4 regions of the Paenibacillus rhizovicinus genome follow, and region 2 is predicted to be linked to each of the others. Evidence: riboswitches for the same ligand, from Rfam matches in the RefSeq annotation. Region 2 holds a riboswitch; each other region holds the start of a gene.
What was found. A riboswitch is a leader RNA that binds a small molecule or an ion and turns the genes downstream of it on or off. The one in region 2 is predicted to bind cyclic di-AMP.

Region 1: another riboswitch for cyclic di-AMP. It lies ahead of GZH47_RS13140 (histidine kinase); the one in region 2 lies ahead of GZH47_RS11280 (hypothetical protein).
Region 3: another riboswitch for cyclic di-AMP. It lies ahead of GZH47_RS07845 (3D domain-containing protein); the one in region 2 lies ahead of GZH47_RS11280 (hypothetical protein).
Region 4: another riboswitch for cyclic di-AMP. It lies ahead of GZH47_RS16060 (resuscitation-promoting factor); the one in region 2 lies ahead of GZH47_RS11280 (hypothetical protein).

What each region holds. Positions count from the first base shown of each region.
Region 1 is NZ_CP048286.1:2,938,608-2,946,465, reverse strand. It holds gene GZH47_RS13155 (sensor histidine kinase) at 1-1,296, shown strand, start outside; gene GZH47_RS13150 (response regulator) at 1,274-2,449, shown strand; gene GZH47_RS13145 (DUF445 domain-containing protein) at 3,654-4,913, shown strand; cyclic di-AMP (ydaO/yuaA leader) riboswitch at 5,187-5,380, shown strand; gene GZH47_RS13140 (histidine kinase) at 5,558-7,858, shown strand, end outside.
Region 2 is NZ_CP048286.1:2,477,609-2,485,466, forward strand. It holds gene kdpA (potassium-transporting ATPase subunit KdpA) at 1-1,621, opposite strand, end outside; gene kdpF (K(+)-transporting ATPase subunit F) at 1,771-1,848, opposite strand; gene GZH47_RS11275 (hypothetical protein) at 1,998-2,543, opposite strand; gene GZH47_RS11280 (hypothetical protein) at 2,699-3,172, opposite strand; cyclic di-AMP (ydaO/yuaA leader) riboswitch at 3,279-3,447, opposite strand; gene GZH47_RS11285 (NADH:flavin oxidoreductase) at 3,744-4,856, shown strand; gene GZH47_RS11290 (hypothetical protein) at 4,853-5,005, opposite strand; gene GZH47_RS11295 (phytanoyl-CoA dioxygenase family protein) at 5,087-5,947, opposite strand; gene GZH47_RS11300 (AraC family transcriptional regulator) at 6,069-6,821, shown strand; gene GZH47_RS11305 (SDR family oxidoreductase) at 6,931-7,734, shown strand.
Region 3 is NZ_CP048286.1:1,688,861-1,696,718, forward strand. It holds gene GZH47_RS07835 (acetylxylan esterase) at 1-796, opposite strand, end outside; gene GZH47_RS07840 (polysaccharide deacetylase family protein) at 1,037-1,960, shown strand; gene GZH47_RS07845 (3D domain-containing protein) at 2,071-2,904, opposite strand; cyclic di-AMP (ydaO/yuaA leader) riboswitch at 3,007-3,202, opposite strand; gene GZH47_RS07850 (ATP-binding protein) at 3,257-4,402, opposite strand; gene GZH47_RS07855 (TetR/AcrR family transcriptional regulator) at 4,487-5,128, opposite strand; gene GZH47_RS07860 (CAP domain-containing protein) at 5,241-5,933, opposite strand; gene GZH47_RS07865 (HNH endonuclease) at 6,086-7,213, opposite strand; gene GZH47_RS07870 (AraC family transcriptional regulator) at 7,236-7,858, opposite strand, start outside.
Region 4 is NZ_CP048286.1:3,585,420-3,593,277, forward strand. It holds partial or broken gene GZH47_RS16035 (small, acid-soluble spore protein, alpha/beta type) at 1-65, opposite strand, end outside; gene veg (biofilm formation stimulator Veg) at 247-519, opposite strand; gene yabG (sporulation peptidase YabG) at 671-1,546, opposite strand; gene rsmA (16S rRNA (adenine(1518)-N(6)/adenine(1519)-N(6))-dimethyltransferase RsmA) at 1,702-2,598, opposite strand; gene rnmV (ribonuclease M5) at 2,604-3,158, opposite strand; gene GZH47_RS16060 (resuscitation-promoting factor) at 3,361-4,506, opposite strand; cyclic di-AMP (ydaO/yuaA leader) riboswitch at 4,743-4,951, opposite strand; gene GZH47_RS16065 (TatD family hydrolase) at 5,136-5,903, opposite strand; gene GZH47_RS16070 (HD domain-containing protein) at 5,925-7,241, opposite strand; gene GZH47_RS16075 (AbrB/MazE/SpoVT family DNA-binding domain-containing protein) at 7,514-7,768, shown strand.

The DNA of each region.
Region 1 (7,858 bases), 460 kb from region 2:
CGGCCGATATACGATCTCAACAATCATCGGCCGATCGGCGTAGCCTTGTTCGAGACGGATCCGCAGGCAATCACCGCCGCAATGGACAATTTGAAGCTCGGCGCGCACAGCGAGGTTTTCCTGATGAACAGCAAGGGGGATATTATATCCGCTACGGCTTTCCATTGGGACCCCGCTTGGCTGGCGAAACTGCCGCGTCCGCAGAACGGCGTGCCGGTCGTCGAGGAGCATGACAAGCGGCTGGTCGTCGCTTCGCAGCTGCCGTTCGCGGATTGGACGGTGCTTAGCGTGACGCCGGACCGGGATCTGAACGTGGAGTTGACGGAGACGAAGCGATTCCTGATCATCGTCGGCGCCATCCTCGTCGTGTTCTCCGTGCTGCTCGCGTCGATCTTCTCGCGCACGCTCTCGTCGCCGCTGAAACGGTTGATTTCCGAGATGAAGCAGGTCGAAATCGGGAATTTCCGCGGCTCGCTTAACGTAACGTCCTATCGGGAAATCAATATTCTGGTCGCGTCCTTCAATCAAATGGTTAATCGGATCGCGGAGCTGATCGAGCGGGTAAAGGTATCCTCGATCAGCGAGAAGAATGCGGAGCTTCAGGCTTTGCAATCGCAGGTCAACCCGCATTTCCTGTATAACACGCTCGACATGATTTATTGGATGCTGGACGAGAAAGGCCATGACCGGCTCGGGGAAGTCGTGCTGTCGCTATCCCGGTTGTTCCGCTACAGCAGCCACTGGGTGGATGGCGCGGCCGTCACGCTTCGCGAGGAAACCGAACAGATCGAGCATTATTTGACGATTATCGTAACCCGCCTGGAAGGGCGCTTGACGGTCGACGTGGATGTCGGTGAAGCGTGGTCGAACATCGCCGTTCCCAAAATGACGCTGCAGCCCGTGATCGAAAACGCCGTGAAGCACGGCCTGGAGCCGCTTGTCGACCGGGCGGGGGTGCTGCGCGTCTATATGGAGGAAGAGGATCGCCAGCTGCGCATCATGGTCGCGGATAACGGTATCGGCATGGATGCCGCGACGCTCGCCGAGCTGAACGCGACGCTGAAACGGGCGAAGGACGACACGGTCCAGGATGTGAACGAGGAATCGGAACGGCAAGAGGGCGGCATCGGTCTGGTCAATCTGCAGCGGCGCCTTCAGCATATGTTCGGCGGCGCGTACGGACTGGAATTAATCAGCGAACGGAATCGCGGGACGACGGCGATCATTACGATCCCGATCCTGCCGCAGAAGGAAGGAGGAGCCTTGCATGGCAGTGAACATCCTTATCGCGGATGACGAGAGCGTTATCCGTGAAGGTGTTAAACGCACGATCAAGCGGGCTTTTCCCGCTTATACGATCCATCTGGCCGGCTCGGCCGAGGAGGCGGTCGGCATCCTGGAAAGCCGGCCGATCGATATCGTGCTGACGGATATTTTAATGCCGGGCATCAACGGTCTGGAATTCATGAAGATGTCGCGCCGCAAATATCCGCAGGTGAAATGGGTCGTCATTTCGGCGCATTCCGAATTCTCCTATGCCCAGGAGGCGGTGCGGCTTGGCGCGCGCGACTATCTGCTTAAGCCGATCGGCAAGCAGCGGCTCATCGAGCTGATGGAGCAGTTGGCCCTGGAGACGCAGGCGGAGACCGAGATGTCGCTGGAAGGGGATATGCTGCGTCAGAACTTGAAGTATCTGCGCGAAGCGGTGTTCCAGCGGCTTGCGACGGGGCTGGATATCGGCAACCTGGACATTGCGCCGATTTTTGAGAAATATCCGAACTTCCACCTCGTGCTTGCGCACATCGAAGAGGCGGTCAAACCGGTACATCTAGAGCATTTTATTATCGAGAACGTGCTGTCTGAACTGGTGGACCGGCATGGCCAGGGGTTCGTCGTCAATTTCGACCGGCAGACCTTGCTGGCCATCGTTCATTTCTCGAACCCGGCGGGCGTAGAAGCGATGCTCACGGAGCTGAAGACGCATCTCCGCCACTATCTCAAGGTGCCGTTCCATATTACGCAGTCCGGCACGATCACCGACTTTCAACGGATCGCGCAGGAAGTGAAGCGGCTGCGTCAAGCTGCTTCCATACCCGGCGCGGATCGGACCGAGGGCAGCAGCGACCATGCTATCGACGTGGCGCTGCAGTACTTGAAGGCGCACTACAACGAGGAGCTGTCGCTCGAGAAGGTGGCGTCCGTCGTGTTCCTGAATCCCATTTACTTCAGCCAATTGTTCAAGCAGAAGACGGGGCAGGGGTACAAGGAGTACGTGATAAGCCTGCGCATTGAGCAGGCGAAGGAGCTGCTGCAGCAGCACGGTTTGAAGCTTGCGGACATTGCCGAGCGGATTGGCTATGGGGACGTCCGGCATTTCACGCAGGTGTTCCGCAAGAAGATGAACGTGACGCCTACGGAGTATCGGCAGCAATTCCTCGCGGAGCGGTGAGGGGGCGGGGCCCCTTTGACCCTCCTTTTTTTTATTTAATAACGTTTAAAATTAGGTCAAAAGCGTTCTACAACCTTTTAAAAGCGGTTCAAAACCTTCAAAAAGCGTTTCACAACCCCCTAAATCCCCTTGCCTAAGGGGGACCCCAGGGGCTCCGTCCCTGGACCCGGAAATTTGTCGTGTGTGCTACATTGGCTTTCTTCGAACTAACGTTTGAGGAGGGCTCGTTTTTGTCCGCATGCGGACACACTTTACTTTTCTTAGTGTCTAGGTCAGAAGCTTTCAAAAGCGGTTCAAAAGCGTTTCACAACCCCCTAAATCCCCCTTGCCTAAGGGGGACCCCAGGGGCTCCGTCCCTGGACCCGGAAATTTGTCGTGTGTGCTACATTGGCTTTCTTCGAGTTACGTTTGAGGAGGGCTCGTTTTCGTCCGCATGCGGACACACTTTCAGGCGGCGTCCTTATTAGCTATTGGCCAGCCATCAGTTGAACGCTAGCCGCTTTGAATCATGTCTCCGATGCTAACGAATCGAGTTGGCGTTATTTGCCCTTATATTCTGCTTCTTACATTCTAACGAATCCCAGCAGCGCTAGTTGGCCTTTTGGACCTGCCTGCGAGTCATTTTTGCCTTAATAAGGCGTGCTGGATTCCTTAGCCGGATTCAGATGATTATTTTGTTGGTATAAGACGTATACGGTTCGTTAGAGTCGGCAGCACATCTTTCCTAGCCATACCCTAAAGTGTGTCACACCCCCTGGAACTCCCCATGCATAAGGGACCCCAAGGGTTCCGCTCCGCCCTGGGCCTGGAGGTTGCCGTGCCCGCCATCCCGGCCTTCTTCGAACTGACGTTTGAGGAGGGCTTGTTTTCGTCCGCATGCGGACACACTTTACGTTGTGCGTTCTTCCTTACTATTTGCCTGAAGTTAGCTTGAAGTCGGATATAACTTCTTTATAGATGTATCTAGTCAGTGTTTGTTGAAATGATAGACATATCGTCATATTTTGACGGCTGAATGCGGAAGGTAGTAATTACGGTTCACCTGGGTCCGACGGAAAGACCACATGTAGTAGTTACATGGCCTTGCATAGCTTCACCAGCCGTGCGGGTTGCCGGCCGCTAAGGCCCGTCGGTTCGCGCAGATGTTTTGCAACAGGTTCCCTCATAGTGGTATGGTGTAAGTAGCAATCCTAGGAGGAAGAATATGGCGAACGAATCGAAGAAAAATAAACATTTTGCCAATATATCGCTCGGGGTGATGGCGGCTGGTTTTGCTGCGACTATTCCGTTCCGCGGCGGGGGACTCGGGCTGCTGCACGCGGGTTTTGAAGCCGGCGTCATCGGGGGGCTTGCGGACTGGTTTGCGGTGACGGCGCTGTTCCGCCATCCGCTGGGCATTCCGATTCCGCATACGGCGCTGCTGCCGCGCAATCGGAAGAAGATGTCCGAGGGCATCGTGCGCGTGCTGGAGGACCGGCTGCTTGCCAAAGAGAGCATGCTCGAGAAGCTGAAGCAGTTCGAACTGATGGGGCAGCTGCTGCCCGCCGTCCGCGGCGCGCTGCATTCGGCGGTGCACAGTGAACGGCTTCCGCATCTATTGGAAGGCGTGGTTCGCAGCGTCGACGCGGAACGCTTCGTTCCGATGCTGGCCGGAGAGATTCAGGCGGCCGTGCGGCGGATCGATCTCGAGGCCGCGCTTCGCAGCTTCCTGCGGAAGGCGGAGGAGAACGGCATGGACGAACGGATGCTCGACATGCTGTTAGAACGCGCGGAAACGTGGGTTGCCACGGAAGGCATGCGCCGCGAGCTCGGCAGCGCGGTCATGACGCTCATTAAAGGGCTGAACCTGGGCGGCCTGATGGCGTTCGCGGTCAATGCGTTCGTCGGCTACCTGGAAGAGGATAAGCTCGGAACGATGCTGCAGTCGTTCATCCTTGCCAAGATCAATGAGCTGAAGATCCCGGACACGCAGCGCCGGCTTGTCGTCATGAGCAAGCTGCGCGAAGCGCTGGACCTGCTGATTACGCAATTGGCGGCATCCGGCCAGCTTGACGCCATGCGCGACGAGCTGCTGAACGCTTTCGATATTGAAGGCGAGCTGTACAAGCTGGTTGAGCTCCTGCGGGAGAAGGGAATCGACTTCCTGCACGGCGAAGCTTTTACGACGACGACATGGCCTTTTATTGAAGGGTTGATGAACCGGTTCGAAGAGAACGAAGCGCTGGTCGACGATGCCGAGCAATGGCTCAAGGGCCAGGCCGCGGCGCTGATCGAGCGCAATCATGTGCGGATCGGCTCCTTCGTCAGGGAGAACCTGGACCGTCTCGACAACGACCAGCTCGTCGAACTGATCGAAGACAAGGTCGGGCAGGATTTGCAGTGGATCCGCGTGAACGGTGCGCTATGTGGCTTCCTGATCGGCCTGCTGCTGCGGGGCATCGAGATGGCGACCGGAAATGTCTAATCTAGTGTACGTGGAAGGCCGAAGCGGATGCGTGCAGCCGGATTCCTTGATCATTTGGCAGGGAATAGGCGAATGCGGCGTTGATCGGCCTCCGCTGCTGTCCGATTTTGCGAAAAACAGCCATATAGTGAGGATGCGGGAGGATGCTGGAGATCGCTTCATTTGTAAGCGTTATATCTGGCACGGTTGACTGCATACGCGAGCGGAGTGCGTACGAACTTCCTTTACAAAAGGCGACGGCAAGCGTAACATACGATTCGTGCTTAAACGATGTAATTGATCACGCTGAATTTCCGAGCAGTGGAAAACGGGGGAACCAATGGCATGCCAAGTATCTGAAGATCTTCTTCGGAGCTTGCGCCTGGGGTGAATCCTGAGCAAGGCAGCCGCGGCCGCCAAGCTCGGGTAGGGCAGCTCTCAAGTCCGAATCCGACAGCTAACCTCGTAAGCGATCCGAGAGAGGCGACGAATGTGCGTGCAAATGGACACTTTTTTATATCTGTGCCAAGAAGCCGCGAGGGGCGTTCCTCTAGATAGAGGCCGTTTTTCGTTGGCTTCTTTTTGATGTTCGTTTTCATATGGAGCATAAGTTTCAAGGAAGAATGTAAATTTATAGGTATAGGGCAGGAAAGGGGCTTGTTGTTATGGCCGGCTACCGGCGTAAAACTCCGGAGGAATTGTTATTATCCATTTCTAAAATCCATCGCGGACGACTAAAAATCTATATCGGCGCCGTCAGCGGCTCCGGAAAAACCTATCATATGCTGCGCGAGGGGCAAGCGCTCAAGCAGCAGGGGATCGAGGTAGTCGTGTGCGCCGTTTCGACGATGCGCCGTCCGGAAACCGTTGAACAGCTCGCGGATTTAGAGCGTATTCCGAGCATCCATTGGATGAAAGGCGACGTGGAAAAGAAGGATTTGAATTTGGATGCGATCGTGGAACGCAATCCGGAAGTGCTGCTCGTGGATTCGCTGGCGCATGAGAACCGTCCGGATGCGAAATTTCCGACCCGGCGTGAGGATATCCGGTATTTGCTGAGCCTTGGCATCAGCGTCATCACGACAGTCAACGTCTACGAGCTGGAAGGCGTGACGGAGCAAGCCCAGAAGCTGACCGGCATTGCGCCGGAATGCACCGTGCCCGCCGATTTGCTGGAGCTTGCGGACGAGGTGCGCCTTATCGACGTGTCGCCGGAGACGATATTGAATCGGCTCAGCGAAGGCCGGCTGAACAACGTGAAGGACCCGGAACTGCTGAAGCGCGGCAATGTCGGCAAGCTGCGGGAATTGACCCTGCGCCTGGTGGCGGAGGGCGTGAACGAGTCGCTGGAGAAATACCGCGAGGAACAAGGCTTTATCGGTCCTTCCGGGGCATCCGAGCGCATCTTGGTCGCGGCGCAGTACCATATTAATGGTTCGATCTACATTCGGCGCGGGCAGCAAATTGCCAAGCGTCTCGGGGGCGATCTGCAAGTCGTCGTCTTCACCGACACCAGCCAGGAACCGACCAAGGAGCGGGAAGCGTTCAAGAAGTCGATCCTGAAGCTGGTCGAGAAGATCGACGCGGGTTTCCGCGAAATCGCGATCTCGGGCCGCAAGCAAGTGCCGCGGGCGTTGATCCGTTACGCGATGCTGATTAACGCGACCCGGATCGTCATGGGCCATTCCAAACAGACTCGAACGGAAGAGCTGCGTCAGGGCTCTATCGCGCGCGCCCTGTTGAAACAGACGCGCAATATCGATGTGTTCTTCATGGCCGACCGTGCGGAGCATGAGGGCGAGCGGGTGCTGCCGGTGAAACGCGCGGTGTCGAAACCGCCTTCCGAGCCTTACCGCCGTTTGAGCGAGCAGGAAGTCGAGAAGAAGATCGAAAGCATCCGGCGCGGCACGTTCAAGGTGTACGTTGGCGCGGCGCCGGGAGCGGGGAAAACCTATATGATGCTGCGCGAAGGCAATGATTTGCTTCGCAAGGACATCGATGTCGTCATCGGTTACGTGGATACGCATGGCCGGGCGGATACGGACGCTCAGGTCGGCCGGTTGACGGCTATTCCGCGGATTGAAGCCGGGGAGCGGGGGACCGAAGAAATGGACGTTGCAGCCATCATCGCCCGCAACCCCGAGGTGGTGCTGATCGACGATCTGGCGCACGCCAACGTCCCGGGCAGCCGCAACAAGCGCCGTTATGAAGATATTCGCGAAATCCTGGATGCTGGCATCTCGGTCATTTCGACGATGAACGTGCAGCATCTGGAGAGCTTGAAGGACGCCGTGGAACATATTACGGGGACGATCGTGAGTGAAACGGTGCCGGATCAATTTCTCCGTCTGGCGGACGAAATCGAGCTGATCGACGTTGCGCCAAGCGCGCTGCAGGAGCGTATGCGGGACGGATTGATCTACAAGGCGGAAGATGTGGAAGGCGCGCTTGCCGGCTTCTTCAAGACCGGCAATCTGATCGCGCTCCGCGAGCTTGCGCTGCGGGAGATCGCCGACGATGTGGATGAGCGCTTGGAGTCGTGGGAACGCCACGGTTCGCTGCGCGGTCCTTGGCGCCGGCACGAGTCCATCTTCGTCGCGGTCACGACGGGCAAGAACGCGGAACGCCTCATTCGCCGCGGCTTCCGTATCGCTTACCGCCTGAAGGCCGATTGGCATGTGCATTACGTGCGTCCCGAAGGGGAACGCTCGGCTGCCTGCGATCAGCGGATCGAGGAGATCAAGGATCTCGTCGACCGGCTCGGAGGGACGTTCGAAGCGGAGCAGGGCGTTACCGCGAACCGGATTCCGGATGCGCTGCTTGCGAAGGCGAACGGGCTGAAGAGCACGCAGATGATTCTGGGACAGTCGGGCCGCGGTTTCTGGAGCCGGTTGAAGCAGAAACCGGTCATTGATACGATTTTGCGCGAAGGCCGTCATATGGATGTCTTGGTCGTGGCGGACTTT
Region 2 (7,858 bases):
AGAACGTTAGTGCTCCGATGACCAGGATGATGACCAGCAGGATGCCCGAGAACAACGCCGTGTTCGTCCGGAGCGTTCCTGTCGTCACCGGCACGACGCGTTTGACTGCCAGCGAGCCCGCGATTGCGATCATGGCCGTGATCGAGACGTAACGGCCGAGCAGCATGACGACGCCGATGCCGATATTGTAAAAGTCCGTATTGGCGTTCAGGCCGCCGAAGGCCGAGCCATTATTGGCTGCGCCCGATGTGAACGCATAGAGCACCTCCGACAAGCCGTGCATGCCGCCGTTCGAGATGGACGACTGCGCGCTCGAACTGAGGAACGCGATGGCCGTCGGCGCCAATATGATGAGCGGGTGGATCAGCAGGGCGATGGAAGCGAGCTTCACTTCCTTGCCTTCGATTTTCTTGCCAAGAAATTCCGGCGTTCGTCCGACCATCAGGCCGCATATAAATATGGATAGGATAAGATACAATAACCCATTAAGAAGGCCGACGCCCTTGCCGCCGAATACATTATTAAGCATCATTTCGGCAAGTGCCGTGAATCCGCCAAGCGGAGTCAGCGATTCATGCATGTTGTTGACGCTGCCTGTCGTAGCCGCCGTCGTTACGGTCGTGAACAATGCGGATTCCGAGATGCCGAACCGCACTTCCTTGCCTTCCATGTTCCCGTGAACGCCCATGGCATCCAATGCGCCGACGCCTTTGTATTCCGCGACGAACACGGTCACCAGCATGACCAGGAAGATGACGCTCATCGCGCCGAACACGGCCCAGCCTTGTTTCTTATTGCGGATCATCAGACCGAACGCGTAAATCAGCGCCGTAGGCAGCAGCATCATGCAAAGAATATGGACCAAATTCGTCAGCGCCGTCGGGTTCTCGAACGGATGCGCCGCATTGGTGCCCATCCAGCCGCCGCCGTTCGTGCCAAGATGCTTGATCGACTCGAGCGATGCAATGAGGCCGCGGGTTATCGTCTGTTCTCCCCCGTCCAGCGTCGAAGCGTGAACGGCGCCGAGCAGCGTTTGCGGTACCCCCTGAAACACCAGGAACAGCGCAACCAAGAAGGCAAGCGGCAGAAATACGCGCGTAATGGAACGAATGACGTCGACGTAGAAGTTGCCGAGGTCGTCCTTGCGGCCGATCAAGCCGCGAATGAAGGCAATCGCCACCGCGAAGCCCGTCGCCGCCGATGTAAACATCGAGAACGTAATCACCAGCAATTGCGACAGATACGATAATCCGTTCTCGCCGCTGTACGATTGCCAGTTCGTATTGGTCATGAACGATACCGCCGTATTGAACGCCTGACCTGCGGGCATATTTCCGATGCCGTCCGGGTTCAGCGGCAGATAACTCTGAAGGCGCAATACCAGATAACATAGAAGCAGCATGACAAAATTGGACAGCAGCACGGCGCTTAAGTAAGCGCGCCAGCCCATGGACTCTCCTTCGCGCACGCCCGCGATCCGGTAGAGCAGCCGCTCGATCGGACCGAATACCCGGTCCAGCCCCGTGCGTTCCTGCGCAAAGACTTTTACAAGATAGGTGCCGACCGGTTTGACCAGCAGCATGACGATCGCCAGCGTAATGGCGACTTGTACGAATCCCATAGCCATATTCAAATATCCTCCTCGTTATAGAAGCAGCCTTGCAAGGCGAAACGGCTGTCGCCCTCCTTCCGGCGGCGCGGAGCGTTTCGTTCCGGGGAAATACAAGCTTAAGGGTAAGCGGAAGCTTAGGCTTGCTTGTATTTCAAGGCTTAAAATTTCTCCGGTTTCACCAACACGAACCCGAGATAGATCAATAGCGCGATGGCGATAATTCCCATTGTGATCATGGCGTTTCCTCCTTCGGAAGCATCATCTTATGCGCGCTCGCAAAATTTCTTAAAACCCCAAAACAGTCCGAATACGATCGTCACCAAGACGACCATCGTAAAATCGTTCACCATCCGCGCAACCTCCTCCATAACCTCTCTCGCATTCGTTACGATTTTCCATAGACTGCCGTATTATGCGCGTCCAGCAGAAAAGCTACGCTCCCGGTTTGGGAATGCGTGATTTGATCGGCGCCAAGGCTCTTGTAGATCAGCCGGCCATTCGTTCGGCTTGTGATGACATGCACCGTCCGATCGGTCCACTGGCGCACCATGCGCAAATATCTGCAGCAGAGCGACAGGCTGCTTTCGAACAGAAACACCTTGCCGACGGGAAAATCCGGCGACTGCCATTCATCCGCATCGATCGTATTGACCAGCAGGATGGACCTTGCTCCGAGCTTGGAGAGCCGCTGCCGCTCGGCGGCGCTGTTCGTTACGGCCGTGAACGGCACGCCCTTCGCCATCAGCTGCTTGATGAAATGTTCGCCGGCCTTCGTTAAGGACGGGACTACGATCGTTTCCGGCGCCGATGCCGATGCCGATGTCTGAGTCTGCGTCGATGTCTGGATCTGTGTCTGTTGCGATGTCGATATCTGTGTCTGTGGCGATGTCGGCGCCCATGCCGGGCTCGTTTCAAGCTCTTGTCCGTTCACGCTTCTGCCTCCTGTCCCTCGCTCTCGCGTTTGCCTAAAGTCATCTTAATCCCGTTTCCCATAAATTCGGGGTAAAGAGATTCCGCTCCAGGTGTAAAAAAAACATAAAAATGAGGCTCTTTCCCTCCCCGTGCCGCCAATCCGCTGCCGCCGAATCAGAAAATGACGTACGCTTCGGCATGCCGGAAGCAGTACGCCGGATCGCCAAAGCTAGCGGGAAGCGGTCCCGCGGCTCCCGTCCCGGATCTGAACGCGCTGCCCGACGCCAGCGCTTGAAGCGCCATCAGAAACGCCGCGGTCCGCGCGTTCCCCCAGCTCTCTTGCTTGAGCAGCGCCTCGCGCAGCCCTTCGGCCAGCGTCGCGCGCTTCACCCGCTGAAAGGCGCATGCCCACTGAACGAAATCCCCCTTCAAGCGGCATTCGCGAAAGACGCCGGCACCCCAGTCGCCTTCCGCCGCGCTTAGCTTCACCATGCCGCAGCAATCGCCGCTGCCGCATCCGGGAACGAGCAGCCGCGCCGCCTCGCCGTCGAACCGGAAGCACTCGACTCTCGCAATCCTCGTGCTATCCATGCGTTCTTGCAGGAAAACCTTCGTCCGTCCATTCTGTTCCGCTTGCGCAGCCTGCATGTCCCTTCACTCCTCTTGGAAAATAAAAAAGCCGAGAGGAAGAGAAATCTCCGCTCCCGGCTTCGCGGGCAGCACAAAGAAACAAGTGCCGCCGCGCATTTGCCTGATTGTCTCTCTTGGTCCGCTTACGAGGTTAGCTGCCCTATTCGGGCTAGAGAGCGCCCTGCCCGGACAAGCCATGCCTGCCCGCGATTCACCCCTGGGCGGACGCCGGCAATCGGCGCCTCCCGCGGTTCCCCCGTTCCCCTTCGAAAGGGATTCAGCGATATTGGAATGGATACCATTCATTTGTTGATACTAATCGTAGTCCCGTCCTCAGGAATTGTAAAAAGCGGCCTGATGTCCGCAAACGGGCTTCTCGCCGAAAAATCGCAATGAAAACGCGCGCATCCGTTTATTTCGCGGAAAGTGCTGCCAATTTCTTCGGCATGCTTCTATTTGCTAAGCCGCTGACAAGCCCGACGTTCCTAAGCCGACTAGTTCTATTGAATTTAACGATTTATAGGGGTACATTGAAGGTGTACAACTGCAGCGCAGACGATGCCCGAATAACTTGCAGGGAGGAATTATTATGAGCACGAATTCCGTTAAAGCATTATTCCAGCCTTTCCGTTCGGACAAATTGACGCTCGACAATCGCATCGTCATGGCCCCCATGACGCGAGGCTTCTCGCCCGGCGGCGTACCCGGCGAGGACGTGGCGGCCTACTATAAGCGCCGTGCCGAGAACGGCGTCGGCCTGATCGTCACGGAAGGCACCTTGATCAATCATCCCGCGGCAGGCGCAAGCACGAAGTGGCCGCATTTCTTCGGCACGAACGCCTTGGAGGGCTGGTCCGGCGTCGTTAAGGCCGTTCACGAAGCCGGCGGCAAAATCCTTCCGCAGCTGTGGCATATCGGCTTGACGCGCAAGCCCGGCACCGGCACGAATCCGGAAGCGCCGTCGGTCGGTCCTTCCGGGCTCAACCTGGCCGGCGAACAAGTGGGCGACCCGCTCACCGAAGCGGAAATCGCCGATCTGATCGCTGCTTATGCTCAGGCGGCGGCCGATGCCAAACGGCTCGGCTTCGACGGCATCGAGCTGCATGGCGCCCACGGGTACCTGATCGACCAATTCTTCTGGGGCGTGACGAACGTTCGAACGGACCGCTACGGCGGCGACCTCGTGAAACGGACCCGCTTCGCGACGGAAGTCGTCGAAGCATGCAGACGCGCCGTCGGATCGGAGTTTCCGATCATCATGCGCTTCTCCCAATGGAAGGACGGCGCCTATGACGCGAAGCTCGCGGAATCGCCGGATGAATTAAGCCGCTTCCTGCAGCCGCTGGTCGACGCCGGCGTCGATGTCTTCCACTGCTCGACGCGCCGTTTCTGGGAGCCCGCGTTCGCGGACGGAGAGGACTTGAATTTGGCAGGCTGGACGAAGAAGCTGACGGGCAAACCGACGATCACCGTCGGCTCGGTCGGACTCGATCTCGAGTTCACGCGTCTGTTCAAAGAGAAGAAAGGCGCCGAAGCGGTCAGCATCGACGGCTTGCTGGAACGGCTCGATCGCGGCGAATTCGACCTCGTCGCCATCGGCAGAGCCTTGCTGAACGATCCCGCATGGGCGAAGAAAATCAAAGAAGGACGCCAGGATGAACTGCGTCCGTTCACGCCGGAAGCGACGCAAACGCTGTATTAAACCACATGAATCAGGCTGTTCTCGATCTTGATCGGGGACAGCCTGTTTTGCCGATTGGAGCGTGCTTGGACGTACAGATACGAATTGCCGCCCCATGACAAAGAGCCATGAATGAACCGCGCGGCGCGGTCTTCATGGCTCTTTGTCATGCGCGATGTCCGCGCGGTCTGCGCGGGCGATCTAAGCGCGATCTATACGAGAATTGTGCGCGAATCGTACGTGTGCTGCTCCTACGCGTTCTCTCCGTTCTTCTCCCATGCGAACCCGCCGACTTGATTCCAAGCCGAGCCGTACGGCGTGTTTCCGCCCCGGTACGGCAGCGTTACGACGCCAGCCGCGCAGCGCACGATGCCCTTGTTGCTGCCGCAAATCGTCAGGCCCGTGTCGTCGAACAGCGTGTCGGCCAGCTGATAGGCATCAGACGCCCGGTACGAGAATACGATTCCCCGGCGCGGCTTGCCCGACGCGTTCGCATCCGAGCCATGCAGCGTCAAGGTATGATGAATGCTGATGCCGCCGGTTTTCGGGGTAATGAGCACGATATCATTCGGATTGGCCGGCCGTTCCCAATACCGGCTCTCCTGGCATTCCGCCGCGAACCGCCCGTCGCTCAGATGATTCAGCTGCCCCAGTCGATGGCTGCCCTTGACCATCCGCATGCAGCCGTTCTCCGGCGTCGCATCGTCGAGCATGACCATGACCGACAGCAGATCGGTGTTCGTATGCGGGTAGAAAGCATAGTCCTGATGCCAGGCGAAGATGCCCACGCCCTTCGTCGGCGGCTTCGTCGCCAGCTTGGAATGCTGCAGCTCGATGTCCGCTCCGAGCAGCGGGATCAGCTTGGCGACGATCGCCGGATGCTTCGCCAGCTTCAGAAAGGCCGGGTGAAGCGCCGTAATGCCGAGCGAATGCACCGTCTTCGTCTCGTAATCCTTCTGCGAGCGGAGCGCCGTAATTTGCGGCTGTTCGCAAGCGAGACGCAGCTCCTCCACTTCCTCCGCGGTCAAAATATCGTCAAATACGAGAAATCCGTCTTCCCAATAACGGCTGATTTCCTGTTCGGTCAAACCCTGCTCGATCCCGTTGGCCACCGTCGATCACTCCCGCGCATCCGTAATGTTGCTGCTCTTTTATCATAGAGGTGACAACCATGCGCCGCTATAATAGACTGGTTATGAAATATCAGGATTCGGCGAAAGGCTGGGAGCTTCCATGAACGGCAAGCTGGAGTTTTTCTTATATAAATCCCATGAACCCGGCACCTATGTGGATTTCCACAAGCATAGCTGCTACGAGCTCGTATACTATGTATCGGGGAGCGGAACGATGAATTTGGGCGGCCGGACGCTCGTTTACGCGCCCGGCACCATGACGATGACACGGCCCGACTATATGCACGACGAGCGGCATGACGAGGAAACCGAGGTCATCTTCTTCGGCTTCCGCTACGACGATTTCCCGGTGCCCTTGCAGAACGGCCTGATCGCCGACACGGAAGAACGGACCGTTCTATCGCTCATGCTGACGATGAAAGAAGAGCTGCTCGCCCAGAAAGCCCACTACGTCCCGCGGACGAATCTCTTGCTGAACGAGATTATCCTGCTGCTGGGACGCCAGTCCGAGACCGCCGCTCCGCAGGACGAACACCGGCCGGAACGGCTTTTCTACGCCAGGCGGTACTTGGACGAGAACTTCACGCAGCCCGTCGAGCTTCGCACGCTTGCAGAGCTGTCCGGGTACAGCGAGGATCATTTTCGCCATCTGTTCAAGGAGCAGACCGGCCTTCCGCCAGGCCAGTACATCCTGCGCAAACGGCTGGAAGCGGCCAAGGACCGGCTGCTGCACACGGCGCAGACGGTCAGCGCGATCGGCATGGACTGCGGCTTCTCGACGACGTCGCAATTCATCGAGCTGTTCAAGCGGTCGTTCGGCGTGACGCCGCTGCAATACAGGAAGATCCGTTAAGCTCGGCGGATCGCGGGCGGCAGGTATATTTGGTTGCAATTAGGACAAAACGGGTATGAGAAGATGCGGAGCAATTCGCAATCCATGGAATGGAGGTCTCATCATACCTATGCATGCAGCGAACGACAAAGGAATCTTAGACGGCAAAGTCGCCGTTATTACCGGAGCAGGATCCGGCATCGGCCGGGCCGCCGCGCTGAGGCTGGCGAAGGAAGGCGCGCGCATTGCGCTCGTGGACATCAAGGAGGAGCGGGTCGCCGACGTACGGAAACGGATCAACGAATCCGGCGGCGAAGCCATTGCCGTCGAGGCGGATATTTCGAAGCCGGAGGAAGTCGAGAACGCCATCCGGGAAGCAGCAGGCAAATGGGACCGGCTTGATATCGTGTTCGCCAACGCCGGCATCAACGGTACATTGGCGCCCATTGAATCCATGACGCACGAGGATTGGAGCACGACGCTCGATACGAATTTGAAGGGAACCTTCCTGACCGTCAAATACGCCGTCCCGTTTCTGAAGAAGAAAGGCGGCAGCATCGTCATCACGAGCTCCATCAACGGCAATCGGGTGTTCTCGAATTTCGGCATGAGCGCGTACAGCACCTCCAAAGCAGGACAGGTTGCTTTCATGCAAATGGCCGCCTTGGAGCTGGCCCAATACGGCATTCGCGTCAATGCGGTCTGTCCCGGTGCCATCAAGACGCATATCGGGCAAAATACGCATCCTACGCCGGAGCTGGAAGAAATTCAAATTCCGGTCGAATATCCCGAAGGCGACCAGCCATTGGAACACGGCCCCGGCCGTGCGGCCCAGGTCGGCGACTTGGTATTGTTCCTGGCTTCCGACGCATCGAGCCACATTACCGGCACGCCGATCTTCATCGACGGGGCGGAGTCGCTGCTGCATGGATGACAGCAACGATGACCTGTAATGGATACCTGTAATGGATACCTGTAATGGATACCTAGTAGATAGAAAAGAGGGCGGCAAGCTGCCGCCCTCTCAACGTTCGTCTATTCGTTTCCGCGTACGCGCT
Region 3 (7,858 bases), 790 kb from region 2:
TAACCTCGCCTTGAATCCGGTTAGCCAGATGCTGAATGTCGATGTAGCCAAGCTTCGTGAAAATCTCATCTTCGCGCACATGCTGCGGATCGAAGTGACGGAAGAACGTTTTCAATTCCGAATACGCATCCTTCGCCAAATCCATTTCCCACACGCGGCGATAATCGCTGAGGAATGGGAAGACAGGCGCAAGCTTCTTGATTCTCGGCTCAAGCGAGGCGCAAGCGATCGTGAGCGCTCCGCCCTGCGATCCGCCCATCGCGTATACGCGCTCCGGATCGACTTCCGGGCTGTCGATGGCGATTCCGGCCAATTGCGCGCAGTCCAAGAAGATGTGACGGAACAGCAGATTGTCCGGATGGCCGTCCAACCCGCGGATAATATGGCCGTTCAGCGTGTTCCCGATAACGCCGCCCGTATCCTCGGAAGAGCCGCCTTGCCCCCGGCAGTCGAGCGAGAAGATGGAGAAGCCGAGCGAAACGATACTTAGTTTATCTGCCCATTCTCCCGCATTGCCGGAGTAACCATGAAACTGCACGACGGCCGGATGCGGCTGCTGCGAATGGCGCGGTCTGGCATATTTGGCATGAATGCGTGCGCCTTTGACGCCCGTGAAATAAAGATCGAAACATTCGGCTGTCGGTGTTTGGAACGCGCTTGGCACGAGTTCGATCGCAGGGTCCAGGCCCCGCATTTCGGTCAGCGCCCGTTCCCAGTAAGCATCGAAGTCGGAAGGTTTCGGATTGATTCCTGAATACGCTTGCAAGTCTTTCAGCGGCATATCGATTGTTGGCATCTGCTCTCCCCTTCTCATACATGATTCCTTATTATGTTACGTTCTAAGGACGGGCGCTGTAAAGTGCCGATCTGGACTTTTTGTTGAATGTTCGGCGCGATTGAGGGCAAAATGACATCATCAAAGGTGAAACGGCAGTCGACGGTCCAAAGGCGGCGCAGCGCGTTTCATTCCGGTGAAATATAAGCTTATATGTAAGCTTCGCACTTATAAAGACTTGTATTTCGAGGAGGGAAGAATATGCGGATGTTTCGGGGACCGCGGAAAGCGCTGCTGCTCGCGCTGGCATGGACGCTATTGTCCTCCGGTTCTGCGGACGCGTCGTTACAGGGAGGGGCCGTACGCGTACGGGCCGCATCGGATCCCCCTGCTGGCAGCAGCCAGGGCCAGAGCCAGCACAAGCTTCAAAGGCTGCAGCTTCCCGCCGAGCCCTCAGTCGATGAGAACGCCTTCTCTGCCCAGACGCGCAAGCGCAAGAAGCGAAATCGCGCCAAGCCGATATCCTGGGTCGCCCTGCAGCAGCAGTATCCAGGCTCCTTCGTGATTTGGGGACCCCGGCGCTACCGCCGAGTCGCGCTCACGTTCGATGACGTGCCCGATCCCAGATATACGCCGCAAGTGCTTGAAACGCTTGCCCGCTATAAAGTGAGGGCCACCTTCTTCGTCGTCGGCCAGCGAGCGGCAGCCCATCCCGCTCTTGTGCGCCGCATGGTCAGGGAAGGCCATATCGTCGGCAATCATTCCTTGAATCATCCCGTCTTCTCCAGAATCTCGCTTTATGCCATGCAGCAGCAAATTTCACGAACGGATTGGACGCTTCGGCCCCTCGTCGGCTACAGCCCGCGTTTCGTTCGTCCGCCTTACGGCGAAATCGTGCCTGCACAGGTAGAATGGCTGAGAAGCCAGGGATACACGGTCGTGAACTGGGATGTCGATTCCCAGGATTGGCGCAGCTTGGACAGCCAGTCCATCTTGATTAATATCCGCAGAACGCTGCAGCCGGGCTCCATCATTCTGCAGCATGCCGGCGGGGGCGAGGGACAAGATCTGTCCGGAACCATTGCCGCACTGCCGCGGCTGATCAAATTGCTGCGCAGCAAAGGCTACGTTATCGTCACGTTGCCCGAGCTGCTCGGACGGCCAGCCGGACGCAAGCTCCAATGAAAGCGAACAACGGCAGCCCGCCGGGGCTGCCGTTGTTCGTTTTGCTATTCGTATGACTCATCATGAACGTTCGATAAATTATGGCTGTCGTCTTAGCCGGTAATACGCGGCTAATTAAGAATAAACACTTTGACGTTCTGGAATCCGAACGCGCTTGCCGACTTCTGGGATTGCGGAACGAAAATATCGATCCGGTTACCGTTGATCGCGCTGCCTTGATCGGTTGCCACGGCCATCATTCCGCCGGACGGAAGTCCATTGTAATCATAGCCTGTAATGTACACTTTGCTGCCCATTGGAATGACGTCCGGATCGACCGCGATCGTTCCAAGCTTCAACGGGTTTCCAAAGTAGTCGACCGGTCCCCAGCCGTTCTCCGAGGCCGCGGCCGTATAGGCGCTTGCTTTTACCTGCATGACGTCCGTGTACACGTACGACTTGCCGTTGACGCTCACGTGATCGAGCTCAGGCTTCTTCGCCGCGACTCTCTTGGCCGTCTTTGCTTGTGCCTGTTTCGATGCCGTCTTCTTCGTCTGCTTGGCGGTCGTTTTCACCGCGGTTTTCGCGACTTTCTTAGCTGCCTTCGGCGCTTCAGGCGATTTTGCTTCAGCCGCTACGGCTTTTGGAGCCGGTTTGACGGCTTCCATTTTCTTTGCTGCCGCCGGCTTCTCCTTGGTCGCGATCGGCCCTTCGACCCGCGCGGATGCTGCATGGGCGGAATCAGGAATAACGAGCTGCAGCCCTTCGTAGATGTTGGCCGCGTCCACGAATGGATTGGCTTGCATGAGCGAATTGACCGTTACGCCGAACTTGTTCGACAGTTTCCAGAACGTATCCTCTTCATTCGCCTTGTACATGGCCTGCGCGTTCGCCGCGTGCGTCTGCGTGAGAATGGCAATGCCGAGCACCGCCGTTGCAATGCCCTTCTTCCAGATGTGATTCATGTTGTCGATTGCCTCCTTTGATTTACGTCATAGACCGAGTAAACAAATCTATCACGTCATCGCGAAGATGACCGAACCGCTGACAGAAGCGGAGCAAAGAAGTCGTCGTCGCATGCGGCCTGCGAGGTTAGTTGTCGGATTCGGATTGAGGAGTTCAACCCTACGCACGTAGAAGTGCGATTCACCCCAGCGCCAAGGCGCGGTGAACCCGTCATGTGATGGTCATCAGATGACGGGAACGGAGCTATTAAGCTCCAAAAGATCCCCCGTACGAGTATCGTTTCGGCTCGCGTTATAGAATAACATAGCAATGTTGCCAAACCTACCGGTAAATTCGACCACTCGGCATGTTTTAACCATTTTTAGGAAGGGAAATCGTGACCGTCGTCCCTTTGCCGGCGTGACTGGAAATGTTGATTTTACCATGATGGCCTTCAATGATGCGGTAACAAACCATCAGGCCGAGCCCGGTTCCGCTCTCCTTCGTCGTGAAGAACGGGCCGCCGAGCAAAGGCAGCTGTTCCTTGGGGATTCCGATGCCTTGGTCCGTAATGGACACGGTAATGTTACGGGATCCGGATGACTTGAGCACAATCGAGACGGTGCCGCCTTTCGGCATCGCTTCAATCGCGTTCTTGAGCACGTTGACGAACACCTGCTTGAGCTGGTTCTCCTCGCACAGCAGCATGGCCGAATCCACGTTGTACGCGGCTTTGAGCTCTACGTTATTCATAATGGCCTGCGTCTCCAGCAGCGTCAGCACGCTCTGGATGATCTTGATCAGGTCGTGTTGGCGGAACTGATTGGCTTGCGGCTTCGCGAGCGCCATGAATTCCTGCACGATGGAATTAATCCGGTCCAATTCAACGAGCATAATATCGAAATAATCGTGATAGCTGTCGATTCGGGTCTTCAGAAACTTGGAGAATCCGATAAGTGACGTGAGCGGATTGCGGATCTCATGGGCAATGCCCGCCGCCATTTGGCCGACAACCGACAGCTTCTCCGACTGGATTAGCGCTTCTTCTTCCTTCTTGCGGTCGCGAATATCGCGAAACACGCTCTGGATGACCGTCCCTCTGCCGGGGTAGTGGCGGATTCGAATGCTGGAGGCCTCGACATCGATGACTTCGCCGGAGACGCTGATCAGCTTCGATTCCGCGAAATCGCTCGGCTCATCCGTTTCGAACACCTTCTTGAGCCGCCTTCTCGCTTGCTCGCGGCAGTCAGGATGTACGTAGCGGCGCACTTCGGGATTCGCGAGCAAATCCGCCTCCGTCAAGCCCAGCAAACGCAAGCCCGCTTGATTCGTGAATAGAACCGTTTCGCCGTCATGGACGAAGATAGGTTCGGGCAAATATTTAATCAACCGCTGATAGCTCATGGAATCCGGTCCCAGCTCGCTTACTGCTTCCTTCGCCGCGGCTATCTTCAATTCGAGCTTCCGTTTCACCGTTAAAGCAAGCAAGCGATTGCAATAGATGGCTTTCCGCCTCATGTCCCAACCTCCGAAACGATTCTACTTGATGAATTCGCTTTCGTCAGGCCAATCCCTTCGGCATTAAAAACAATTAATTTTGTTTCAAACTGGTTTCGCGGTCATTCCGCGCGTCATAATGGCAATCCCGTCCTTGAAGATCGGCAGCACCCGCAATAATAAACTTTCAGTCGGTTCCGAATGCCCCGTATACGTGCTAACGAAGCCCTGCACGTAATAAAAGAGCACGCGTGCGCGGTTCGTCACCGCTTCTTCGTCTTCGCTGCCGCTATCCGCCAGATCCGGACCGACGACAAGCTGCAGCGCCTGCCTCAAATGCGCGAATATGCGATTGCGGATCACATTGAGTTCGAGCGCCGGGGCCGGGTCGTCCACCCGCACGGAGCCCGTCATGAACAGAACCGTCTGCAGACTGCCGTTGCGTAAGCAGAACGCGACAAACCGATTGCAGACCGCCACGAGCCGATCGAACGGCGTCCCGGCTTGATTCGCCATCTCCGTCAGAAATGCGTCCTCCAGCTCAAGCAGCGACGGAATGGCGATTTGCTGCAGCAGTTCCTCCTTGTTCTTGAAATATAAATAAATCGCCGTATGCGAGCAGCCGGCCTGCTTGGCGATTTCGCGCATCGTCACGTGCAAATAGCCTTTCTCGGCGAACAGTTCCGCGGCGGACTGCCGGATCGCGGTCTTCATGTCTTCCGTCATTTGTTTGCGCTTCGAAATCATTGCGAATTCAGCCCCTTTATTTAGTAACCAATGGTTACATAATAAGCGAAGGCGGCCGCTATGTAAAGAAAAGCGGCCCCGTAAGGGCCGCTTTATGCGTCTGCGATGCGGATTAGGAAGTGAATTCCTGTACCCATTCGCCGTTATAGTAAGCAACGCCGATCTTGCCGTAGTGGCTGCCTAAGATGTTCGCTTTATGTCCCGCGCTGTTCATCCACGCCGTCATGACTTCCTGCGGCGTTTGTTGTCCCTTGGCAATATTCTCGCCTGCGTAAGAATAAGCGACGCCGTAGGCACGCATCATATCAAATGGCGATCCGTACGTCGGGGAATTATGATCGAAATAATTGTTCGCATACATATCCTTCGCTTTATCCAGCGCGACTTTCGTCAGCAGCGTATCGGATTTCAGCGCGGACAGGCCCGCTTTGGCGCGTTCCTTGTTCACGAGCGTCACCACTTGCGCGGCGAACGTGCTTTTATCCGCCGTGTTCGTCGTCGTGCCCGATCCCGTCGTTCCGCCGGATGTCGAACCGCCGGCGCTTGTTACGGGAACTTTCACCGTCATGCCTGCCCAAATCACGTTCGGGTTCGCAATGGATGGATTCGCAGCGATCAACGCGCTTAGGCTGACTCCGTATTTCTTGGCGATCAGGTACATCGTATCGCTGTTCGTCACTTTATACGATACGGAAGTATTCACGGAGGCTGCTTCTGCTTTCTGCAGTGTTGCTCCTGCTCCGAGAACGATTAAACTTGCTGCGAGTACGCTTGCGACACCTGTTCGAATTGGTTGCATCTTCATGAAAATCCTCCTCATGTGTTCGATATGTGACCGTCTGTCTTTCCGACGCCACCCATGGTAACACGTGAGAATCGTCATTTCATCTCATAAAATCTTCCACTCTGAATTTCCTAAGGCTCCCTAACGCTCGAGAAACCGGCGAATTTCCCGGCTTAAATCATGCTTGGATTCTGATACAGGAAGTGCTGCAGCACTTCATCGTCAACGTAATCCAGGCTGTCCGCCTTCTTCAAATTGCAGTCCGCGCAAGCGCATACGCAGTTCGCCGGCGTCGATAAGCCGCCCTTCGATTTCGGCATCACATGGTCGATGGTATCGCCGAAATTTCCGCAGTAGCGGCAAATATAATCATCCCGCTGCAGCACGAGCAGACGGAAATCCGTCTTGGTGTACAGCTTGTGAATGAGTCCGGGATGAATGATGCCCGCCGCGCCTTCCTCCACCATGCGGACGGCCATTTCCATCGGAATTTCCGTCGACCAGCGCTTGCCCGTTTCGCGTTTGCCGCGAAGCCGGATCATTCCGCGGCCGCGGTCGTTCAACATGGAAGTCTTGAAGGAGAAGCTGCCTTTGACGGGGATAATGATCCGGTCCGGAGGCCGCACGACGGCCGACTCCGCCTCGCTTGCTTCCGCTGCCGGCTTCCGTTTCGCGGATTTGCCATTGCCGCGGCGGCGTTTACGTTTGCGTTTGCGCGGAGACGCCGACGGTTCATGGCCGGCATGCTCTTCTGTTGGCGTTTCTTCCACTTCTTCGGATGCCTGCGGCACTTCGGCGGCATCCTTCGGTTCCTGCGTATCCGGACGCCGCAAATCCGTTTGCTTCTTCCTCTTGCGGCGGCGTTTGCGCTTCGGCTTCGACGGCACCGCGGCTATTGCAGCTGCAGGCTCGTCCGCTTCGGCCGGCATGTCCGCCGGCCCGTCTGCCGGCTCGTCGGCCGTATCCGCAATCTCTAGGAAGTCCGCTTCATCCTGCTTGTCCTCGCGGCGCAGGTCTGCCTGCTTCTTCTTCCTGCGGCGGCGCTTGCGGCTTGGTTTCGGCACAGCCGTGCCGGTCTCGCCTTCCGTCGGCGGCATTCCCTGCTCGGAAGCAGCCGCCATTACGGCCTCGACCGAACGATCCGTAACGCCTGCCGCTGCCGGCGGATCCGCGATCCGTTTGCGCTTGCGCAGGCAAGTCCGGCAAGTTCCGCGCCTGCTGCTGCTTCCCGACCGTTTCGTAAAGGCGGAGAGCGGCTTCTCCTGACCGCAGGCCGTGCATGGTTTCAACTCGATCATCATGCTTTCGCTCCGTTCTCATCGTTCATATCAAAAGTCCGTGCAGCTTCCGGAACTGCTCCGGCGTCATGCCCTCCGCTTTGCCGAATGCCGCAATAAAGTGACTCGAATCCCGGTAGCCCGACAATTGGGCGATTTCTTTAATGGACAGCTTATTATCGCCGAAACTCATCATCTCTTTAGACTTAATGATGCGAAGCCGAATCAAATAAGCGTATGCCGTAATGCCGAAAGCTTGCCGAAACAGCGAATTCAAGTACCGCGGACTGATCTCAAGCTGCTCCGCCATGTCCGGAAGTCCAATTTCCGGATCCCCGTAGTGTTCGTCAAGCCAGTGCAGCAGCGGGTCTAATTTCTCCAAATATTGATAGACCGAAGAGCGTCCGCCCTTCTGCCCGTATATTTTGATCATGGTCAAGAATCGATACAGCGCCGCCGAGGCGTTGAGGCCCGTCCGATCGTCGTCCTTCTTGATCTGCTCGATCATGCCGAGAAGCTGCGATGTAATCGGCGCGTCTTCGTTCCAATGCAGCCATTCCGTATGGCGAATGCCTAGCGATGCCAGCATCGAAGCTGCCAGCTCCCCGCCGAACGTAACGTACAGCGTGGACCATTTCTTCCCGCCTTTGGCCGCGTAAGAATGGGGAA
Region 4 (7,858 bases), 1.1 Mb from region 2:
CCAAGATCCTTGGCCAACTCGTTCTTTAACTGCTCGCTCATCGTACCGCGTCGTCTTCGGGACATGTTGTCGTCTCCTCCTAGGAATCGTCATGGTACTGTTAGTATGGTTGTTTTCCCCGATCTCATTCGAGTCAGGCCGTTAGACGACTACCGTTACCCGCGCAAAAAAAATGCAAGCAACCCAAACGCCTTCGCGCTTGCTGTTGCCCGCATCTTACAAGAAATCAAACATTTTGTTTGTTTGTTACTGTATATAGGTAATGCGTACCTGACCATCGTCGCTGTCAACCATCACTTCAACGGATGCCGTCAAAATATCGGCGTAGCTGTAGGACACACGCTTGAATGCATGCTGCTCCTGATCAAGTCTGACAATAAATACAGAAGGGTAGATTTCTTCTAATACACCGGTCCGTTCAATAGTCTTTCGACGACCACCGTTTGCACGAAGACGTATTTTGGAGCCGACATGGGTTTCCAAACTGCGTTTAATCTCCAATAGCGCATTTTTAGCCATTGTGCACTACCACCTCTTTCCTTGTCCATTATAACCAAGGTCAGGTGATTTGTCAAAAAAATTTAATTATAACAGCGGTTTTAATAAATTGTCAATAAAAAAAATCTTTATTTTTTCGATCCCATGTCTATTTTATCCCGGCTGCAACAACTTATACCGTCGCCTTCACGCCCGTCAATGTACGGGGTTTCGGAAGGCCTACCCGATATTTGCCTAGTGTCTCGATACCGCCGACTCCGTCGATGCCGCTGATCGTCCCATGAATCACGTCCGTCAAGTTGATCGTTTCGCGAATCGGCGTGTAGCTTGCTTTAATCGCCACGTATACGGGGTCTAGCGCGTGAATGAGCACGCGGCCAGGAGAACTCGCGAAATTCGATCCGGACTGCAGCAGCGCCTCGTAATGCGACTGGCAAGCGCCCGCTACAATAATAAGACCGTCCCGGTTCCGCTCGTAATCCCGCGCAATTCGAACCGCATCCACGAAATTTTGCGAATTTTTGTAGGATGCCAAATTGCTCAGATCGTTCTGCTCGCGGTTCTTCAGCACGCCGTCATGACCGGTAATCACGATCACGTCCGGTTGGATCTGCGGAAGCAGCCGATATACGGCATCGGCCATTTGTGACTCATGCACGAATAAGCCATGGGCAGGAACGCGCATTTGCGTGTACAGCTGCATGCTCTTCTTCATATAATTACTGTCGCCATCCAAATGCAGCACTCTGCCAGGCACCTCGAAGAAAGGCTGGTTCTGGTTTTGCGCCCGCAGCAGCTCCCGCTGAATGATTTGCTGCTCGCGCTCCTCCTGCATCCGCTGCGTCGATTCTCCGGCCTTGAGCCGAGCTTGCCGGATGGCAACCGGCAAATCGCCGTCCTTAACGACCGATAAATCGACTATGGGTGCATCTGCAAGCAGACGATAGTCCGTACCCTTCAGAATAGCTGTTTGCTGATCGATTGTCGCAACACGAAAAAGGACGTCCCCGCCGTAGGATTTGCGGACGACCAGGTCCCCTTGCATCATGGGCAAATCACCTCTTCGTCTATCCTATGGGGAGACGCCCCTGATGGTGCGCTTCTTTATCATGTTTTGCGGAGGAAGAAGAAACGACTGCTCGCCCTTTAAACAACGCATTAGCCTCTTCCTTCGCCTTCCCTGCTGATCTCAAGCCTCTAGGCCTATGCGGGCAGGCCTGCTTGCCGCAGCGCATGAGCGAGCGCGGCGAATTCCGCCAGCGACAGCGTCTCGCCGCGGCGGGACGGGTCAATGCCGCAGCCCTCCAGCAAGGGCCCCAGCAGCTCGCGATTAGCTTTGCCGACATACGCGGTCAAATTGTTGGCGATCGTCTTCCGCCGCTGCGCGAAGCAAGCCTGTACGGTGCGGAAGAAGAACGCTTCGTCCTCCACCTCGACGGCCGGCTTGTCCCGCAGCGCCAGCTTAATAACCGCCGAATCGACATTCGGCTGCGGAATAAACACCGTATGCGGCACGATACAGACCAGCTCCGGCTCGCAGTAATACTGCACGGCGACGCTGAGGCTGCCGTACTCCTTGCCGCCCGGCTTCGCGGCCATGCGCTGCGCAACTTCCTTCTGAATCATGACGACGATGTTCTCGAGCGGCAGCTTTTCCTCCAGCAGCTTCATTAGAATCGGCGTCGTCACGTAATAAGGCAAATTCGCCACGACGCTAACGCCGGTTAGTCCTGCGAACTGCTTCTCCATCAGCTCCCGCAGATCGAGCTTCAGTACGTCTCCGTGCTCGACATGCACGTTCGGCGTATCCGACAGCACATCCCGCAGAATCGGAATCAGCCGGTTGTCGATCTCAATCGCCGTAACGCGTCCCGCTTCGGAAGCGAGCTGCTGCGTCAGCGCTCCGATGCCCGGGCCGATTTCAAGCGCGCCTTTCGTTTCGTCCAGCTCTGCAGCACCGACGATTTTACGCAATATATTTTGATCGATCAGGAAGTTCTGTCCGAGGCTCTTCTTGAACGTGAAGCCGTATTTGGCGATAATGTCCTTCGTGCGCTTAGGCGAGCTGATATCCACTGTCGCTTTAGATCCTTCTGTCATGCTGTTTATTCTCCTTCGCTCTCCATCGTTTGCAGCGCGCGCTGGAATTCTTCCCGCGTAATCCGGAACGTAGAGCATCGTTTAAAAAACTGTTTGCCATTGGCATACCCGATTCCGAGCAGATTGCCCATCTTCAGCCTGCGCTCCGCCGCTTGCGGGTGGACGAGCAGACCGGCCTGCATGAGATCTTCCATCGTGACCTCCGCCAATGCGCCAGTCCCTTCGGCAGCTTCTGTCCGCAAATTCGCCAGTGCGTGGCGTATCGCTTCCGGAGAAGCGTTCTCGACGCCGATATCTCCCTTATAGAGGGCCTCCGACTGCGGCAGGAACGCGTGCTTGCAGCCCGGAATGCGCTGCGCGACGATTTTGCGTATCCGCTCGCCCGCATGGTCGGGATCCGTGAATATAATAACGCCCCGCCGCTGCTGCGCCAGCTCGATTCGTTTCAGCACGGCCTCGCCGATAGCGGAACCGCCTGTTTCAATCGTCTCGGCCGCAACGGCACGCTTGATGGCCACCGTATCGTCCTTGCCTTCGACGACAATGATTTCCTTGATCATGGACGCCCATACCTTCCTTTCAAACCAAACATTCGAATCAGACAAACATGCAAAAAGAAGAGGCAGCGCCTCTCCTTATCATGGCATATTTAAGCATGAATTACGATATGAATGAAGAAGAAACGGTTATCGCTGCCTTTGCATACAGCGCAGCCTGTTCCTTCCTCACAGAGCTAATCAAATGACTGCACGAACCGGGTTTCTATAGAGACTCCGGCTTTTTCGGTCCCAGCACGTATACCGTGTAGCCCCGTTTCCGTCCGAAGCGATTCGCATAAGACTCGCTCTCGAAATACACGTCGATCTTATTGCCTTTGACGGCACTGCCCGTATCTTCAGCCCGGCGGAAGCCTATGCCTTCAATATAGACCCACCAGCCGATAGGAATGATCTTCGGATCGACTGCAATCGTACGACCTTCCGTAACATACGTACCCGATGCGGTAATGCCGTATTCCGGATGGCCCTTCGCTTTGCCCGTCGATGCAACGCCGGCAGAGTAAGCCGTCAGCGTGACGTTCTTAATCACTCTCTTCGCGCTGAACGTAACGCCCCGCTTCGTCATCGTGGACGATTGGGACTTGGCGGACAGCACAGCTACTTTCGGCTCGGGTTTCTTCGTTCCGACCGAGACCACCTGATTCACCGCCGGCTGCGGCGTCAGTTTCTCGACGAGCGATTGCGAAACGAGTACGCCGTCGGCAAAGACCGTCTCGTAACGTTTGACGACTTTACCTTGCTTGCCCGGCTGGACAAGCTTTTGTTTTCCGAGCTCGAGTTTCTCGTCGTTCTTCTTCACGACCGTGAATGGAACGTCGTAAGTCGTCTCGGAGTATTTTTTGTCGATCCGCGTGACCGTGATGGTCATATTGGGTTCTAGCGCAGCCGTTAGCGAAGGGAATACCTTATCTTGACCGCGAACCTCTATATCAGCCTGATCGATCGCCGCCTGTACAGTTCTCTCTGTCGTGTACAACGTCTTTGCTTTGCCATCAGCCTTAACAACAAGCGGTACCGCCTGATCGATGATGATCCGGTCGCCGTCGCTTATTCCGCCATCCAGCGGCATCGACACCTTATCGTGCGTGCCAATAGTTATGGCTTGTTCATCCAGTAGGCGTTGAAGGACCCATTGTTTCGTGGAGACAATGGTTTCTCGTCCATTCAATACTACGGAGACATGCTTGTCAGCCGTTCCGTACAACAACACCAAAAACATGAAAGTCATAGCGATTGAGATCATGGCGCTTAGCACAATTAAACGCACGTTCTCATGCTTCCATCGCAATGCGAAAGACATGCTGGATGATCGTTTCCCATGGGTGTCCTTAAGCTGGAGTGCTCCCACTTCTTCGGTCCTCCTTACATAGCCCCGCCGCCTTGTTATGCATGATAATAGACGCGACTATAAAGTATTAGCGTGCTTAGCACGCATTTTCCATATTCCTCCCCGGCTTGCGACCTCCACGATACACCCTATGTCGTCAGTTTACGCATTATTCAAACAAAAAGAAGCCCGACGACAGAGGATCTGTTTCGTGGCTTCCATTAGAAAATGGGAGCATGGATTGCATGCACGAGGTTGATCTCTCTTATAGACGCTTGCGAGGTTAGCTGTCGGATTCGGGCGTGAGAGTCGCCCTATTCGCTCGGGAAGCGAAAACTTCATGCATCCCACTGCGAAATTCACCCCAAGAAGATTTTCAATGTCTCTGCTGTCCGCTATGATACGAACAGTTTCAACAATTGGTTCCCCCGCTCTCCGTTTGCCGGAGATTAAGCGATTAATTGGAAAACGAATACATCTTTTGTAGCTCTGAAATGAATGATACAGTCTAGCGCTGCACATTGTAAAGAACTGATTAATGACGATTTTAGTGAATTCCAAGGAAAAATCCGTGAAAATCAAGCGATTTTCTGATCAAAAATCATTTTTATCACCGGATTTCTCCTAAATGCTTACTTTCAGTCTCGTTTTCATGAGATTCCAAAACATCTCTTTGCATTTTCGCTCGTAATTTCCCCAATTTCTTCTAAAGATTTGCTTAAAATATCCGCCATCGTATTTGCTACAAGACGGACGAAAGCCGATTCATTTCGCTTTCCGCGATGGGGATGAGGAGCCAGATAAGGGGCATCGGTTTCGATCAGCAGCCGGTCCAGCGGCACCTTAGCCATGACCTCTTTCGGTACCCTCGCATTCTGAAATGTAAGCGGTCCCCCGAAGGAAATATAGAAGTTCATATCGAGGCATTGTTTCGCCGTTTCCCAGCTGCCGGAATAGCAATGCATCACCCCGCCAACTTCGCTGGCTCCCTCCTCCCGGAGAATCCGCACGACATCTTCATGCGCGTCGCGGTTATGAATGACGATTGGCTTGCGTTTCTCTTTGGCAAGAGCGATCTGCTGCCGGAAAACGCGCTGCTGAACGTCCTTCGGCGACGTATCCCAATGATAATCGAGACCGATTTCACCGATGGCCACGACCTTGGGATGATCGCATAATGAAGCGATCCAGTCCAGATCCTCCGGCTGCATATCAATGCTGTCGACGGGATGCCAACCGATGGCTGCATAGATGAATGGATACTTCTCGGCAAGCGCGATCGTCGTAGGGATGGTCTCCCGGTTAAAGCCGACATTGATCAGCTTCTGTACGCCGTCTGCTAATGCTCTTTCAATAACCTCTTCGCGATCTTCGTCGAATTTATGCGAGTCTAAATGCGTATGCGTGTCGATTAACATAACGTTGAACGTAACCCCTTTCTACATTAAAGCAAATAATTCGCGTATATTCGCGGGCAGCCGGTGCGCTGATTCAAGCAGCGGCTCTTCCGGGTAATACAAGTGATACTTCCCTTGATGGATGCCTGTAATGGAGCGGACAATATCGGAACGTCGAGAGATTTCCGACAAATGGTCCTCTCCCGACAGCAGCAGAATCGGCGGTTTTTCTTCTTTATCCGCACGCTTCGTCGAGCCCGGACGATAAACATGGTAGGGCATGTCATACGGAAAGTCAATTTCCAGGTGATATTCCGGATGGAGGCCAATGGCGCTGAACTGGTTTCGGATTTCCTGCCACAGCTTCTCGTCCGGCTGATCCATCGTAATGTACTTGTAGAGCCTGCGGTCTAAGAAGCGATGGCATAAGTCAGACAGCACGGCGTCCGCTTCGTTTGCCCATGCGGAGAAGGCGGTCTGAACAAGCGCTTCGTCAAGCGCCAGGTAATCTCTAATATCGATTGTCCCGGAAATCAGCTTCTCGAGCGGTGACATCATCCATTTGAAGGTATAGCCACCCCCGTGAAGTTCCTTGGCCCTGCGAAATATTTGCCTGAGGATAATTTCCGAGCTTCGCGTCACCGGGTGAAAATAAACCTGCCAATACATTTGATAACGAGACATGAGATAGTCCTCGACGGCGTGCATCCCGCTTTCCTTGACGACGATCCGTCCCTGATGCGGCCTTAGAACCCGCAATATCCGCTCCAAATCAAAGGTACCGTAATTAACCCCCGTGAAATAAGCATCCCGAAGCAAATAATCCATGCGGTCCGCATCCATTTGACTCGATACTAAGGAGACTACGATCGGTTCATGATAGGTTTTGCAGATCACCGCAGCGACCCGTTCGGGGTACGAAGGATCGAATTGACGAAGGACTTGATTGATCTCGGTATCTTCGAGTAGAATACGGCAGGTCCAAGATTCATGGTGCGCGTCAAACACGTCTTCAATAGAATGGGAGAACGGGCCATGTCCGATATCATGAAGCAGCGAGGCGCATAGGGCGACGAGCTTTTCTTCTTTCGGCCAGCCGGCGTAACCGCTTCGCTCGAATTGGGAAATAATTTTTCGGGTTATTTCGTAAACGCCGAGAGAATGAGAGAATCGGCTGTGCTCGGCTCCGTGAAAAGTCAGATACGAAGTTCCCAATTGCCGGATACGGCGCAAGCGTTGGAATTCACGCGTATTGATTAAATCCCAGATCAACTGATCTTGCACATAAATGTATTTGTGAACCGGATCCTTGAATACTTTTTCTTCGGGAAGACGTTCCTTGGATTGTCCATCAGCCATTTTACACACTCTCCCATCGTTCGTTATTTCGACATAATTGTCGAACAATTGTCGAATTGTGTCACATTTCTATTTCCAATATGTACGGCGTTGTTGTACTATATTAAGTATATTTGAATGCTTTACTGTAGAGAAATTGTGGCTGTTACTGCTCTTGTTCGCCATGGAGAGCGTGTTGACTATTATGGGAAACGTTGGTATTATTAAGACATAAATTGATAGAATTTTGTCGAATCGTGGCGACTGAACAATATGAAAGGGGAATGATAGTTATGATGAAATCTACTGGTATCGTTCGCAAAGTTGATGAGCTCGGTCGCGTCGTTATTCCAATTGAATTGCGCCGCACGTTGGGCATCGGAGAGAAGGATGCACTGGAAATTTACGTAGACGGCGAACGGATCATGCTGAAGAAATACGAGCCTGCTTGTATCTTCTGCGGAAACGCCGAAAACGTCGCTTATTTTAAAGGAAAAATCGTCTGCAATGTTTGTTTGACGGAAATGCCAACTCCTATTACAAAATAAGAGACAAAACGAATTTTATAGGTTATAATGATATTATCCAATTTGTTAATTCTAACCTTTTTCATACTCCTTGATGCCTCCCTGGGCCAA